2 regions of the Lysinibacillus sp. RU7 genome follow, and region 1 is predicted to be linked to the other one. Evidence: riboswitches for the same ligand, from Rfam matches in the RefSeq annotation. Region 1 holds a riboswitch; the other holds the start of a gene.
The links. A riboswitch is a leader RNA that binds a small molecule or an ion and turns the genes downstream of it on or off. The one in region 1 is predicted to bind cobalamin.
Positions count from the first base shown of each region.

Region 2: linked by a shared signal. The riboswitch ahead of AC3II9_RS13885 (FecCD family ABC transporter permease) and the one ahead of AC3II9_RS05250 (class I SAM-dependent methyltransferase) in region 1 are both predicted to bind cobalamin.

Region 1 covers NZ_JBYQFK010000005.1:69,837-78,121, reverse strand. Annotated here, with positions in the region: gene AC3II9_RS05285 (cobalt-precorrin 5A hydrolase) at 1-799, shown strand, start outside; gene AC3II9_RS05280 (cobyrinic acid a,c-diamide synthase CobB) at 801-2,159, shown strand; gene AC3II9_RS05275 (precorrin-2 dehydrogenase/sirohydrochlorin ferrochelatase family protein) at 2,156-2,794, shown strand; gene cobA (uroporphyrinogen-III C-methyltransferase) at 2,788-3,549, shown strand; gene AC3II9_RS05265 (nitroreductase family protein) at 3,546-4,106, shown strand; gene AC3II9_RS05260 (cob(I)yrinic acid a,c-diamide adenosyltransferase) at 4,117-4,656, shown strand; gene AC3II9_RS05255 (cobyric acid synthase) at 4,656-6,134, shown strand; cobalamin riboswitch at 6,127-6,305, shown strand; gene AC3II9_RS05250 (class I SAM-dependent methyltransferase) at 6,513-7,349, shown strand; gene AC3II9_RS05245 (CbiX/SirB N-terminal domain-containing protein) at 7,346-8,285, shown strand, end outside.
Region 2 covers NZ_JBYQFK010000018.1:62,112-70,396, forward strand. Annotated here, with positions in the region: gene AC3II9_RS13875 (TrmB family transcriptional regulator) at 47-856, shown strand; gene AC3II9_RS13880 (LysE family transporter) at 870-1,487, shown strand; cobalamin riboswitch at 1,858-2,041, shown strand; gene AC3II9_RS13885 (FecCD family ABC transporter permease) at 2,254-3,252, shown strand; gene AC3II9_RS13890 (ABC transporter ATP-binding protein) at 3,253-4,026, shown strand; gene AC3II9_RS13895 (ABC transporter substrate-binding protein) at 4,083-5,066, shown strand; gene AC3II9_RS13900 (precorrin-3B methylase) at 5,124-5,810, shown strand; gene AC3II9_RS13905 (hypothetical protein) at 5,915-6,442, shown strand; gene AC3II9_RS13910 (50S ribosomal protein L25/general stress protein Ctc) at 6,650-7,234, opposite strand; gene AC3II9_RS13915 (LytTR family DNA-binding domain-containing protein) at 7,653-8,096, shown strand; gene AC3II9_RS13920 (DUF3021 domain-containing protein) at 8,102-8,285, shown strand, end outside.

The DNA.
Region 1 (8,285 bases):
TAAGGGGGAGCATGTCATTAGTGTAGTATCGGGGCATATTGGTGGAGCGAATGCCTTAACGAACGAGGTAGCAAAAGCCATTGGTGCACGTCCTATTGTTACAACGGCTTCAGACGTTCAAAAAACAATTCCGGTTGATTTATTCGGTGCCCGTTTTAGTTGGGTGTGGGATGCAGAGGACAAGCTCACACCGGTCAGTGCGGCTGTTGTCAATGAGGAACCTGTTGCCATCGTGCAAGAAACAGGGGAGCGCGATTGGTGGATGCATGATACACCAATGCCAGACAATCTACATTTATATGACACGATAGCAGAAGCGATCGATGCAAAGCCGAATGCTAGCTTAATTATTACGGATCGTTTATTGACAGCAGAGGAGCAAGTATTACTTGAAAATGGTGTTATCTATCGTCCGAAATCGCTTGTTCTTGGGATGGGCTGTAACCGTGGGACGTCACTTGAAGAAATCGAGTCGGTTATTTTACAAACGCTAGATGAGCTTCAGCTTTCTATCAAAAGTGTCAAAGCATTAGCAACAATTGATCTAAAAAAGGATGAAGAAGCCTTTTTACAAGTGACTGCGAAGTATGATTGGGAATTTGTAACATATACACCAGCAGAGTTAAATGAAATGCCATTACCAAGCCCCTCTGAAACTGTATTTAAATATACAGGGGCATATGGTGTTAGTGAGCCAGCAGCGATGCGTTATGCAAAAACGACTGAATTATGCTTACAGAAAAAGAAAAGCGGCAACGCTACCATTTCCGTAGCACGTTTGCAATTTGAGGAGGAGTAACATGAGTAATCGATTTGTCATTGCAGGTACGGGAAGCGATGTAGGAAAGACAACACTTACGATAGGGATTATGCGCGCACTGATGGATAGAGGACTTCGTGTACAAGGGTTTAAATGTGGACCGGATTATATCGACCCGTCTTACCATACTGCAGTAACGAAGCGTCCATCGCGTAATATTGATAGCTGGATGTTGTCGCATGAAATCGTTCAAACGATTGTGAGTCGTGCCTCAAAAGATGCAGATGTAGCAATCATTGAAGGTGTTATGGGGCTTTACGACGGGAAGTCTCCACTTGCTGATACAGGCTCAACGGCTGAAATTAGCCAGCTAACAAATAGCCCGGTTATTTTAATTGTCAATGCCGCAAGCATGGCACGAAGTGTTGCCGCTATTGTGAAGGGCTTCCAAGTATTAAATGAAAACGTGCACATTGCGGGTGTGATTGCCAATAAGTTAGGAAGTAAAAGTCACTTTGATATCGTAAAAGCGGCGATTGAGCAAGAGTGTGATGTCCCGGTAATTGGCTACTTATTAAAAGGAGCTGTACCAACAATCCCAAGCCGCCATTTAGGGTTAATTCCAGCGATTGAACGCGGGGAGCTTGATGATTATTTTGCTGAGCTTGCACAAAAAATTGAGGAAACTATTGATCTTGATCAATTATTAGCGATTACAGAAGCAGAGCCGCTTGAAGCGACTTCAACAATTTTCGAAAAGCGTCATACAGAAGCAGTCCATCTTGCAGTAGCAAAAGATGCGGCATTTAACTTTTATTATCAGGAAAATTTAGAGCTGTTAGAGGCAGCCGGAGCGGTCTTACATTACTTCTCCCCACTTGCCAATGAAACAGTACCAGCAGAAGCGCAAGGCTTGTATATTGGTGGTGGTTTCCCAGAGGAGTTTGCTGAGCAGCTAGCAGCTAACACGGAAGCGAATGAATCGATTCGAGCAGCGATTCGTAGTGGTCTGCCAACATTAGCAGAATGCGGCGGCTTTATGTATTGTACAGAGGCGATTGTGACACGCAGTGGTCATCGTGTACCGATGCTTGGCATTATCCCAGGTCAGGTCGTCATGCAGGATAAGCTGGCGGCACTAGGTTACCGTGAAATTACGGGTGTGGCAGGGAACTTTTTAATTGGTGAAGCGGAACAAGCAAAAGGACATGAATTCCATTATTCAACATACGATGGTCATCGCGAAACACCGGCTTATTTTTCAAAGGGACGCTTCCGAGCACAGCAGGAAGGCTATTTACACAAAAATTTAGTAGCGGGTTATACGCATTTTCATTTTGCGTCGAATCCACAGCTGATTGACAACTGGTTAACAGCTTGTAAGGAGGCTTGTCGATGAATTACTATCCGATTTGTTTAAATATTGATTATAAAAAAGTCGTGATTGTTGGTGGTGGTCATGTAGCCAGACAAAAGCTACAATCGCTACTACCAACAAAAGCACAGATTGTTATTGTGAGTCCAACGATTGTACCAGAAATTCAAACCTATATAGAGCAAGGTGTAGCGACTTGGCACGAAAAAGTGTTTGAGGCGAGCGACTTAGACGGGGCAGCGTTGATTTTTGCTGTAACGAATAACGAAGAAGTCAATGATGCAGTAGAACAAGCTACACAGCATTGGCAATTACTAAGCCGAGCAGATGCAAAAGGGCATGTGGATTTTATTAACCCGGCCGTTGTTCGTCGTGGTGAATTTATGCTAACGGTATCTACTTCTGGTGCGAGCCCTTCGTTAACAAGAAAGGTAAAGGAAGACTTAGCCGAAGTGTACGATGAATCGTATGCAGACTATGTTACTTTTTTAAAGGAAGCTCGCCTGGATTTGCTAGAAAAATCGCTAAACCGTGAAGTCAAAAAACAAGCGTTACAAGCATTGCTGACACCCGAAGTGTTGGAATGGATTCGTCAAGGGGACACGGAAAAATGTCAGCAATTTTTGCAACAGCTAGTGCAAGAGGAGAAAACATTGTGAGTGGAATCGTTTATCTTGTTGGGGCAGGACCAGGTGATCCAAAGCTAATTACTGTATACGGCTTAGAGTGTATTCAGCATGCAGATGTAATTGCCTACGACCGTCTAGTCAACAAAGAATTATTAAAGCATGCAAAACCGACTGCTCGCCTTATTTATTGCGGAAAAGAGCCAGGAAGACATGGGCTTATCCAAGATGAAATTAATCAATTACTTGTAGAAGAAGGATTAAAGGGGCGCTGTGTTGTGCGCTTGAAGGGTGGAGACCCGTTTGTATTTGGTCGCGGTGCAGAGGAAGCAGCTGTTTTAAAAGAGGCTGGCGTTCCATATGAAATCGTACCGGGTATTACAGCCGGTATTGCAGCACCAGCTTATGCAGGGATTCCAGTGACACATCGCGATTTTGCGACAAGTTTTGCGATTGTAACAGGGCATGGACGAGCAGAAAAGGGACAAGATTTTTTAGATTGGGCTTCTTTAAAAGGCATCGATACGATCGCGTTCTATATGAGTGTCGGGAATATCGCGCATATTACGGCACAGTTAATCGCCCATGGAAAAGCACCAACGATGCCGGTTGCGGTCATTGAATGGGGAACAACGAGTGATCAGCGTACATTTACGGCGACACTTGAAACGATTACGGCTTGTATTCAAAACGAGCAAATCGTAAATCCAGCAATGATTTTAGTCGGTGAGGTTGTCAAAGTAAGAGAGCAAATTGAATGGTTTAAAGAAGGGGTGTTGAGCAAATGATAATGCTTGAAAAATTAAAGCAACGCCGTGCCATTCGTCAATATGAACAAAAGCCGGTAGAGCGTGAAAAAGTTGAGCAATTATTGCAAGCAGCAACGTATGCGCCAAATGACCGTATGCGTGAGCCTTGGCATTTTTATGTACTACAGGGTGACAGCTTAAAGCGTTATGAAGAAATGGCGAATGCCTATTTACAGGAACGTTTCCCAACGAAACCTCATTTAGTGACAAGCTCACTAGAAGTGATTCAAACGACACCACTTGTGATTGTAGTAACGGCGGATAAAGTTGCTGGAGACGAAGGCGCTACAAAGGACAATGAGTTTGCTGTTTGTAGTGCCATTATGTCCATGTGGCTTGCAGCGGAGGAATTAGGACTTGGCTTTGTATGGCGTACACGTGGTGTAGGGCTTGTTCACGATGAGCGAATGCACCAATTTATCGGTGCGACAGAGGAGCAACAAGTAATCGGTACGTTATTTATCGGTTATCCTGCAGAAACACCGACAACGGAGAAAAAACGCTCACATTTTAGCGAGAAGACGACGTGGTTATAGGGGGAGCGGCATGACGAAAAGAGGACTTGTGCTAGTTTATACAGGTGATGGTAAAGGAAAAACAACTGCTTCGCTCGGTGTCACATTACGTGCGATTGGTCGAGGCATGAATGTCAAGTACTTGCAATTTATTAAATCTCCGGAGCGTACATACGGCGAGCAACTGGCGCTCCGCAAGCTTGGTGTTGAAACAGAACAGCTAGGTATCGGTTTTACGTGGACAAAAACACCAGAGGAACATCGTGTTGCACTGCAAAAAGCGTGGAATAAAGTGAAAAAAGCACTACAAGATGAATCAATTGATTTGCTTGTTTTAGATGAATTAAACAATGCACTTGCCATTACAAAATTCCCAATCGATGATGTACTCCCTTTAGCAGAAGTGTTAGAAGCGATTCAAAACCGTCCGCCCCATATGCATTTGGTCATTACGGGACGTTCTGCCAATCCAGCTATCATTGCGTTAGCTGATTTAGTGTCGACAATTGAACCGACGAAGCATTATTACGCAGATCAAGATGTGTCTGCTGTGAAAGGACTTGAATTTTAATGAAGGCCATTATGGTTCAAGGGACGGCTTCAGACGTTGGGAAAAGTGTGATTTGTACAGCTTTATGTCGTATTTTAGCAAACGACGGCTACAGAGTGGCTCCGTTTAAATCCCAAAATATGGCATTGAACTCATATATTACAGAAGACGGTGGCGAGATTGGACGCGCGCAAGGTGTACAGGCAGAGGCGGCACGTACCATTGCAACAACGGATATGAACCCGATATTACTGAAGCCAAAGGGCGATATGGTATCTGAGGTCATTGTACATGGGAAGCCTTTTGCGAATATGGACGCTGTTTCCTACCGCGAACAATTTGTTGAAGAAGTGATGCCATTAGTAAGATCATCCCTTCAACGTTTATCACAACAATATGATGTGCTTGTACTTGAAGGCGCAGGTAGTCCCGCAGAAATTAACTTAAAGGCAAGAGATATTGCGAATATGCGCATGGCACATGAAACAGATGCAGCCGTTATTTTAGTCGCAGATATTGAACGAGGTGGTGTTTTTGCTTCGATCGTTGGTACGTTGATGCTGTTAGATGAGGCGGAGCGAGCGCGTGTAAAAGGCATTATTATTAATAAATTCCGAGGGATGAAGGAGCTACTTGATAGCGGGATTACGTGGTTAGAGGAATATACGAATATTCCAGTGCTTGGTGTAATTCCACATATCGATGTGCAAATCGAGGCAGAGGATTCGATGGCGTTATCAAGCTTGCGACTAAAAAAACCACAAGCTGAGGAGTTTCCAATCGATGTTGCGGTTATTTGTTTCCCGCGCATTTCGAACTTTACCGATCTCGATCCATTAATGGATGAGCCACAAGTAGGTGTACGCTTTATCAAATCTGTAGCAGAGCTGAAAAATCCAACAGTTATTATTTTACCGGGGACAAAAAATACGGTAGAAGATTATGAATGGCTGGAAAAAACGGGACTGGCACAGGCGATTCAGCAACACGCACAAAAGGGCACGTATATATTTGGCATTTGTGGTGGCTATCAAATGCTTGGGGAAACATTAATTGATGAGGAAGCGATTGAAGCAAGTGGTGGTCGGACTAAAACACTAGGGTTAGTACCGTTAGAAACGATTTTTGTAGCAGAAAAACAAACGGTTCAAGTATCTGGCCAACTGTCTACTGGTGAACAGGTAACAGGCTATGAAATTCATTTAGGGCGTACACGAGCAAACGATTTAGTCAAACCTTTTGTACAATTACATGACGGTCGAACAGATGGCGTAAGAAGTGACGATGATCGTATGATTGGTACGTATTTGCATGGAATTTTCCATAACCGACAGTTCACAAGAAATTATTTTAATCGAATTCGTCTTGAAAAAGGATTAGCAACAATTGATACAGCGGTGCAATCCGAAGCAGAGCGTCGCGAACAAGCCTATGAAATGCTTGATGTGCACGTGCGTCGCCACCTGAATATGGAGCTTTTATATACATTAATTACATAGCATGTTGTTTGGTGTAGTGAGAACTACTTAATAGGGAAGTGTGATGCAAATTCACCACGGTACCCGCCACTGTAAAACGGAGCAACAAATCGTCACCACTGCGTATGCGGGAAGGGATTTGTCTTGTGAGGATGTGAAGTCAGGAGACCTGCCAAACGAACACGAAATGTACCCACGGGATTATGGGAAGCATTGTACTACATATGATAGTGCTTGCTTTCAAGGTGGCGTCTGAAAACATTTGAGACGCTACCTTTACGACGAGGATGGTGGTAACCATCGTAGGGGCAATAATTCTTAGTAGGTAGTGATCAAGAAGTGAAGGGGGGGCCCGAAAGTAATTTCTGGCCTCTCTTTTTTATTAGAGGAGGGAATAAGTTGAAAGGACCATTAGCAATTGATTTTGAAAAGCTATGGCAGGAAGGGATGCTTGATTGGCATGGTAATATGCCAGAGCGAATGGTAGATGATTCGCTAGAGGAAGCCTTTTGGGCACAGTCGATGCAAAAAAAATCATACAAGCAAACCGAAGCCCATGCCGTACCGATTTATAAGGTGATGAAAAAGTATATTGGACAGGAAGATTCTGTGATTGAAATTGGTCCTGGATGGGGAAATTATACATTTCCACTAGCGGAGGATGTAGCCAAATTAACATGTGTGGACGGTTCTAAAAGTGTGCTTTCTTATTTAGCACAATACTTTGAAGAGGCTAACCATGTGTCATTTATGCAGGGGAAATGGGAAGAAGTAGCGCTAGAGCAACATGATGTCGTGTTAGGCGTGAACTGTTTTTACCGCATGTATCAGATGCTCGACACGCTAAAGAAAATGAATGCATTAGCAAAAAAACGAGCAATTATCGGGCTGACAACAGGGCCGATTCAACCGCATTACAAAATATTAGATGAAAAATACGGCTACTCCATTAAATACCCACGCCGCGACTATATTGAAATTTTAAATATGCTATATCAGCTTGAAATTTATGCTGATTGCGAAATGATTCAACTGGAGCGTACGTATCATTATCCGACAATGGAAGCGCTAGTTGCTGCACAAAGTAAAAAAATTATCGACACGGACTTTTCAGCGGAGCATGTACTCGAGTCATTAGCGCCGTTTATTGAGCAGGATGCAGACGGAGTACATTATCGTCATACATTTTATGCCGCGGTCATTTCGTGGGAGCCAAAAAAGGAGCTGACAACATGACAACATGGAACTTACAAGGAATGCAACGTCATTTATTAATTTGTAACGGTAGTACGTGTATGGGCGCAGGTGCTGAAGAAGTGACACTTGCGATCCGAGATGAAATTACAAAAAACAATCTAGATGAAATGATCCATACATCACGTACACGCTGTAACGGCCGTTGTAAGGATAAATGCGTCGTTATTTCCTATCCAGAAGGAAAATGGTATAGCGTACAAGATGAGCAAGTAGGACGAGATATTGTAACAGGTCAAGTGGAAGATCAGCACATGATTTACAATATGACGCAAGATGGTTTAGCACAAGCAACGCCAACTTTTACAAAAGGTATATCGAAAACGAAAGTATTAAAACGAAAAGAAAAATCCAGTGCGACAAAAAAAGCGATATTATTTGTTGGACATGGCAGCAGAGTAGAAGCTGGAAATGATGAAGTGCGTGAGTTTATAGAACGTACAACCTACTTAATCGACCCTGCTATTTTAGTAGAAACATGCTTTTTAGAATTCGCTTCACCGAATATTGAAGACGGGATCGAGCTTTGTGTTGAAAAGGGCGCAGAGGAGATTCATGTGATTCCCATCATGCTACTCCATGCGGGACATTCTAAAATGCACATCCCAGCAGAGATTGAGCATGCAAGAGAACAATTCCCAGGCATCACCTTCACGTACGGGCAAACGATTGGGATTCATGCGGGAATTTTTGAAATTTTATTGGAACGGTTAAAAGAAATTGGCTTTGACCCATATCAAAAACATGAAGATACAGCCATCTTATTGGTAGGACGTGGTGGAAGCGATGAAGAAGCGAACGGGGATTTCTATAAAATTTCACGTTTACTTTGGGAAAAGCTTGACGTTCCTTGGGTAGAAAGTGCGTTTATGGGTGTCGCAACGCCAACAGTTGACGAGGGCATCGAGCGCTGTGTGA
Region 2 (8,285 bases), on a different contig from region 1:
TCCTAAATATAGTAGTTATATATATTACTACTAATAGGAGGGTGTTATGGAAAATTTAATTGAGCAATTTGAAGAGATCGGCTATTCAAAAAATGAAGCTAAGGTTTATATAGCACTACTGAAGGAGCCTGCAATAAATGGTTATGAAATTAGTAAAAAAAGTGGTGTACCACGCTCAATGGTTTATGCAGTCATCGCAAAATTAGTAGCAAAAGAAGCAATCATAGAGCTTCGAACTGAACCACCTACATATACGCCAGTTCCAGTAAAAGAACTGGTCATGAATCGCAGAAGGCAAACAGAGGATACACTGACCTTTTTAGAAAAAGAGTTGCAAGCCATTGAAAAGCCTGTAGAAGTGAATGTGATTAAGCATATTGAAGGGAGAAAGAAGATTATTAATGCTATGCAAAAAGTAATGCTAGCAGCGAAGGAGGAAATTTGGCTTTCTGCATGGGAAGAGGAACTAGATGAATTAAAGAATTCAGCCTTAGAACAAGGCGAAAAAGGAATTAAGCTATATTCAATGCTTTTTACTAATCAGGAGACTGACTCATTCGGAGAAACGTTTTACCATCGTCGAGATACTGCTGTCATTGAAGAAGGTAGAATGAGTAAAAGATTAACGATTGTCATACAAGATAATCAAGAAGTGCTGATTGCGGGCTTTTTTAATGGGCAAATTCCTCAAGCAATTCAAACAGCTGAACCCATGTTAGTTCTATTGGCAAAAGAATATATTCGACACGATATGATGATGAAAGTTGTGAGCGACAAAGTAGGGAGCGACGTACTTCATTCATTATGGCAAGGTGATGATCTATTAACTTATATTGTACGTAATGTGAAGAAATAAGGGAGCTATTTTTATGTATATAGAAGTTTTTGTAGTAGGCATTTTAGCAGCTTTATCACCTGGGCCTGATTTTGTCGTCGTCATGAAAAATAGTTTAGGCGCAGGGAGAAAATATGGTGTAGCTACAGCTTTGGGCATAGCCAGTGCATTAATTGTTCATATAACTTATACCATTTTAGGTTTTACCATTGTATTAGAAAAACTACCAATTGTCTTTAATGTCATTAAACTTACTGGCGCTGCTTACTTACTTTGGTTAGGCTTGCAAGGAATCCGCTCACAAGCTCGCTTAGAGAATTCAGATGGTAAAAGCATAGACCGTTTATTGAAACAATCTGTGATGCGTTGCTTTCGTGAAGGTTTCTTATGTAATGTACTGAATCCTAAATCAGCATTATTCTTCCTAAGTATTTTTTCACAATTTATCGGACCAAACACTTCAAAGTGGATGGGGTGGATATATGGTGGAGAAATCATTTTGGCGGTGGGGCTTTGGTTTATTTTACTAGCTATACTTATTTCGAATAATTTTTTTAGAAGACTATATCAACGTTACATGCATTGGTTTGACCGTGTTCTAGGTATCATTTTAATTGTTTTTGCGGTTACTATTTGGATAACGATGTTTTAAAGTTCAAAGGGATATAAAAATTAATTATGGCATTATATACGGGGAATGGTTATATAAATAACGGTCTCTTGAAAAGAAGAATACAAATTTAGCTTAATTAACTAAATGTGTTTCAGAATGTATTTTTGGAAATAAGGTGAATAATGGTATTTTTAATATTGAAGAATGAGCTTAGTTAAAATGGAGTGTGTTTCAGCATAAGGGCTTTGAGTAGGATTGAAGTATTATATAATGATGTTATTTATGTAAAAAAAACTTACTTTACCGGGTAGTTATTTAAGATAAAAAATACTATTTATATACACGTAATATTCAGAATTCATCAAAACTATTGTGAGTTATGATAGATTCTGTTAGTGTAAGAATTACAAAAAAATATCATATTATTGGTGCAAATAACGTCTTGTTGTTTGCTTAAAAGGGAAGTCGGTGCAAATCCGACGCTGTCCCGCAACTGTAAATCGGAGTAACTCACAAATGCCACTGGGAAACTGGGAAGGCTGTGAGGCGCGTTGATGATGAGCCAGGAGACCTGCCGGTAATAGTAGAGCATTTACATAGAACCACGAGGATGGTTATAGTGAGTAGGGTAAATATACCCTTTATTTCGCTATGACAATCTCCTTGGATTCAAGGAGATTTTTTTATTTGTCTTTGTAACAAGCGGGAACAAAAAGAGAAATAAAACCTTTGAAAGGAGCTTAGTGTGCAGAAAAAAGGGAAGATTCATTTTGGTTTTCTTGTGGTAATTTTGCTCATTGTTTTAATGATTTCCATGACAATAGCTGTCATCATTGGCTCTGTTTCCATTACATCTGCGACTGTTTGGCGCGTTATTTTATCGCATGTGCCGTGGAATGTATTGGGGATTGAAGCGGACTGGAGCCGATCACAAGAAATTATTATTTGGCAAATTCGGACACCACGCGTACTACTAGCGATGGTTGTCGGGGCAGGACTTGCCATTTCAGGTGCAGCGATTCAAGCACTTGTGCGGAACTCGATAGCGGATCCGTATATTTTAGGGATTTCATCTGGTGCTTCCGTTGGTGCCACGGCGGTCATTTTACTTGGGGCCTTTTCTTTTTTAGGGATATATGCGCTATCATTTGCGGCCTTTATTGGGGCAACGATTGCGGTTATCATTGTCTTTTTATTATCAAGAGTCGGGGGAAGAGTGTCTGTCATTCGTCTGTTATTAGCTGGGATTGCGGTGTCACTGGTGCTTTCTGCGATGACGAACTTTATGCTCCTCATGTCTAAGGAAGAGGGCGGTATTAAAGCGGTGATGCACTGGATGATGGGCAGTTTAGCCGGTGCGAAGTGGAGTAACTTAATGTTGCCGATGGTTGTTTTTGTCGTTGTGTATGTAGTGTTACGCATTCATGCACGTCATTTGAATTTACTATTACTTGGAGAAGAATCGGCACTCACGTTAGGGGTGAATTTAGAGAGGTTTCGTTTATTACTCATTTTACTTGTCTCCCTTTTAACAGGGGTGCTTGTTGCTGTCAGTGGTGCCATCGGATTTATTGGCTTAATTATTCCGCATGTTGTCCGCATGCTCGTTGGGTCCAATTATAAATTTGTTTTGCCCATTAGTGCTTTACTTGGTGCGATTTTCCTCGTTTGGGCAGATGCGTTAGCACGGATTATTATTGCCCCTGAAGAAATGCCGATTGGAATTATTACAGCATTATGCGGTTGTCCATTTTTCATTTGGATGCTGCGCAAACAAACCTACTCATTTGGGGAGGGTGAGTAAATGGTATATGTGGCACAAAATCTTTCTTATACCATCGGGCAAGCAACGATTTTACATAATGTGTCTGTACATGTGAAAGAGCGTGAATTGGTAGGATTGATCGGTCCTAACGGTAGTGGTAAATCGACATTATTAAAAAATATGTACCGGATGTTGCAGCCAAATGAAGGGCAAGTTTTTCTTTTTGGAGAGGACATGCTAACGAAACCAGCAAAAGCTGTCGCGAAACAGTTAGCGGTCGTCGGGCAAGAAACACCTGTATTGTTTGAATTTACGGTGAGAGATTTAGTCGCGATGGGGCGTACACCGCATAAACGATTGATTGAACGAGATACCGTAGAGGATCGTCAAATTGTAGAGCAATCGATGGAGCAAACAGGGATTACCCATCTGAGTGAGCGTCATTTCAGCTCATTGTCGGGTGGAGAAAAGAAGCGCGTCATTGTGGCAAGAGCATTGGCACAGCAAGCGCAAGTGATGGTGCTAGATGAGCCGACGAATCATTTAGATATTCAGTATCAGCTGCAATTAATGGATTTAATTCGGAGTTTGCCTATTACGATTATGGCGGCACTCCATGATTTAAATATTGCGGCTACGTATTGCGACAAAATTTATGTGATGAAAAAAGGGGAAGTTGTTGCTTATGGTACGCCGTTAGAGGTGCTGACACCAGCGCTTTTACGCGATGTTTTTGGCGTACATGCGGAAATCGGTATTCACCCGATTACGAAGAAGCCGCAATTATTTTATATACCTGAATCCATGTTATAGATCGTGAGGAAGCATACACTTCTTTCTATATAAATTAAAAATAAAGGGAGATTGACATGAAAAAATTGAAGAACATGTGGCTTGTGTTTATCACGGTTATGGCACTGAGCGTTTTAGGTGCTTGTAGCAATGAAGAAGGTAAGCAAGAGAAAGTAGCACCTGCACAAGCGGAAGAAAATGCCGTAACGATTGACAATAATGACACAACACAAGTATATGAAGAAGCACCGACAAAAGCGATTTCCTTAAACCAACACGTAACAGAAATTATGCTAGCGTTAGGCTTAGAGGATTCGATGGTTGGTACGGCTTATTTAGATGATGAAATTTACGAACCATTGCAAGAGGCCTATGCGAAAGTGCCGGTATTAGCAGAGCAATATCCAACAAAAGAGCAAGTGATTGATGCAGAGGCAGATTTTTTATATGCAGGCTGGAAAAGTGGCTTTAGTGAAAAAGGTATTGGGACAGTGGAAGAATTAGAGGCGTTAGGCATTCACACGTATTTACATACGTCCTCAAGTATGAATAATCCAACATTAGAGGACATTTTTACCGATATTCGTAATATCGCAAAAATTTTCCGTGTAGAAGATCGAGGGGAAGCATTAATTGAACAAATGAAAAATGATGTAGAGGCAGTTCGTGCAAAATTGCCTGAGCAATCGGAGCCATTACGTGTACTTGTGTATGATAGTGGAGAGCAAGACGTGTTCACAGCAGCTCAAAACTTTATGAATGAGCTAGTGACAATTGCAGGAGGACAAAATGTTTTTGGTGATGTCGAGTCTGGCTGGACAACGGTATCAAAAGAAGATGCTGTTGAACGTGACCCACAAGTAGTTGTCGTGATTGATTACGGTTCAACAACAGCGGAAGAAAAAATAGCGTTCTTAAAAAATGACCCAGCATTAAAAGAAATGGATGCGGTGTTAAATGAACGCTTTGTCATTTTACCATTATCAGCTGCATCAGAAGGTGTACGTGCAGCCGAGGCGATTAAAATTTTAGCAGAAGGCTTCTACCCAGAAAGCTTTTAATAAGTAGAGATAAGCTAGCGTTTTGCTAGCTTATTTTCATCTAGAGGAGGACGTACTATGGGGCGCAATGCATTTACGAAAAATGTGCCAGAGCATACATTTGCGACATTAAATAAGGAAAGTTCATATACACGCTTAGCGATTAGCCCAGGAGTGATTAATAAACATTACACACCTGCACAATTGCAAAAAATAGCGGAAATCGTAGGCGAAGATGGGGCGATTAAATATTCTGCTTCGTATTATTTACTGATATCTATTCCTACAGAAAAACGATTAGAAATCCAGCAGCAGCTAGAGGATGTAGGGTTATATATTGCACAACAAGGCGCAGTTGTAGATATGAAGGCATGTGACTTTTGTGATGGTGAAAAAATGGAAGCCGCAGCGATAACAGAAGCCCTGTATAAAACATTCGTTGGGCAAGCTGTACCGAATCGACTTCGACTGAATGTAAATGGCTGCGCCTCTGCATGCTATAACGCAATGTACGATGATATTGGACTTGTGTACCAACAGGATAGCTTTGACGTGTATGTAGGAGCGATCCCCATGGGCAGGCATACACAGGCCGGGAAATTATTTGCGAAAAATGTACCTGTAACAAATATTGAAGCCTTCCTACAAGAAATGCTTGATCTATATAATGAATTTGCTCGGGAAAATGAGCCCTTTCATCGATTTTTTAAGCGTACAAAGGAAGAAGCTTTTTGGTCGAGTCTAGCTACTAGCCACATTGACTAATTAGGCAATCGTTTGCGCTCTTGAAACTTTTAGCGATGTTATCCGTATAGGTAAATATTGCTTTTTTTATAATGGGCATGGAAAAAGAGAAGGGGAGAGCGAGCATGGTTACCTGGATTATTCTTGCTGAAATTGCATTTTGGATTGCCATTATAGCAGGGCTTATAGCGCGGTACATACTAAAGAAAGAACGATTAAGTGTCATCTTCTTTTTACTAACACCGATCATTGATTTCGCTTTATTCATTTTAACAGCCATCGATTTAAAAAATGGGCAAGCTGCTACCGCTGTGCATGGCATTGCGGCCATTTATATTGGTGTTTCCGTTGCATATGGCAAAACACTCATTCATTGGGCGGATGAAAAGTTCCGCATTTGGATAGTAAAGCAGCCGAACACGAAAGAACGGCTCGTTGGTAGAGCAAAAGGCGTTCATGAGGTAAAGCTATGGATGCGGCACATTGTGGCATATGCCATTGGAGGCGTGTTGTTATGGGCGATGATTCAGTATATCGGTCAAGCAGGCGATACGACAACATTACAGCAAATGCTGAAGTTTTGGGGACTAGTTGTGCTGATTGATGGGGTGATTAGTATTTCTTATGTTTTATTTCCGGAGAGAAAACAATAGTTTAGGTAGAAACCGTAAAAGCGCGTAAAACCATGGGAAACCCGCGTAAAAGGTTCGGCAACTCGCGTAAATCATATCCAAAGTCGCGTAAACGTTCGTAAAGGAAGTAACCCACCACAAGCAAGTGCAACGAGGACACAAGTAAAATAATGAAAGAATCAAAAAAGGGTGTGACAAAAGTCAACACCCTTACACGTATTTATTCTTTTATACTTGCTCAGCTTCTTCAACCGCAGCTTCTGCTACTGTTGGAGCCATCACTGTAGCGAGTGTATAACCATCTTCTGTCACAATATCAAAGCCAACCTGCTCTCGAATATCGACAACTGCTATGGAACTACCAATAGCTAGGTGAGAGATATCGATTTCAATTGATTCAGGAATTTCCGCAGGCTTTACCTTCACTCTAATGTTTAAGTTTGGTTGCATTAAAATGCCACCTTCTTTAACCCCAATGGATTCGCCTGTTAATACAATTGGTACGTCTACTTCCAATTCCTCCGACATATTAATCGCTTGGAAATCAACGTGTGTAATAGTATTCTTTAATGCGCAACGCTGTACTTCACTAATAACAGCATTAACACTTTGCTCATCTACTGCTAGCTTAAAAATATTATTTAAGCCATTTGCTACAATCATTTTCGAAACCTTCTTTGCATCGACAAAAATCGGTGTCGTATCTGTTTGGTAGCCGTAGACAACTGCGGGTACACCGCCATTTTCTCGAATCTCGCGTAAAATCGAACGAGATCCTGCCTCACGCTTTGTCGCTTGTAAAACAATACTCATACTTCCTCAATTCCTTCCAATGTTATTTTTCGGCTGATTGTGTTAGAACAATCAATCGATTCAAGAATGCAACTCATCGTTTACACACTAAACCCGTACCTCAAATAAAAAGAAAACAACGCCAGTGAAATCTTACTGGAAAAAGAAGTGATAGTTTTTATTTTCTGCAAGCATTAAAGACACTACATCTACCATTATAGTTAATTTTTAGTATAAAGCAAATTTAATGTAAAATTTCTGTAAATAGGGATATCCACGAGCGATGTTTTTTGAACGTCTTTGTTTTGTTATTGGGGTTGATTTATAAGCTAGCGGTATGATGTCTAGATCGCTGTGTAAGTTACCATATGGCAGGCTAAGATGCACTTTTTAGAAAAATTTGTATGCTATAATTTTTAGTATAAGGGGGGAGCGGTGAATGCGGGTGGAGTTGAAAATTGATGCGAAGTGTGAAGAACCGTATGTAGAAATTCATACTGCCAAGTTAACACCGAATATTCAAGCAGCCATTTCGCTGTTGCAAAGTGAAAATGACACGTATATATTGACGGCCCAGCATGACAATAAAACGTATATGATGGACCCTGAAACGATTGTTGTTATTTTTACGGAAGGTAGGGAACTGGTGCTGTATGATGTAGCTAAAACACGATACATCGTCAATAAACCTTTATATGAGATGGAAGAGCAATTAGGGAAAGATTTTATTCGTATTTCAAAATCAGCCATTATTAATATCCGAAAAATTAAACATATTGAAGCAGCGTTTAACGGCACAATGGAAGTGGAGCTGGTGATGGGCATAAAAGAAGTAATTACAAGAAGCTATCGAAAAAAATTTAAAGAGCGATTGGGGGTTTAACGTCCATGCATATGATAAAATATTTACTTTTTGGTATTAGTTGGGGATGTACAGCTTTTGTGTTTATGAATGTCCTTGGCTATGTAATCGGAGGCGATGCATTTTTACAAGTATTAGCTGAAAACTATCTCGGTCATATATTCGGTTCTATTGTTGTAGGCATTAGTTGTGCGACAACATCGATAGTTT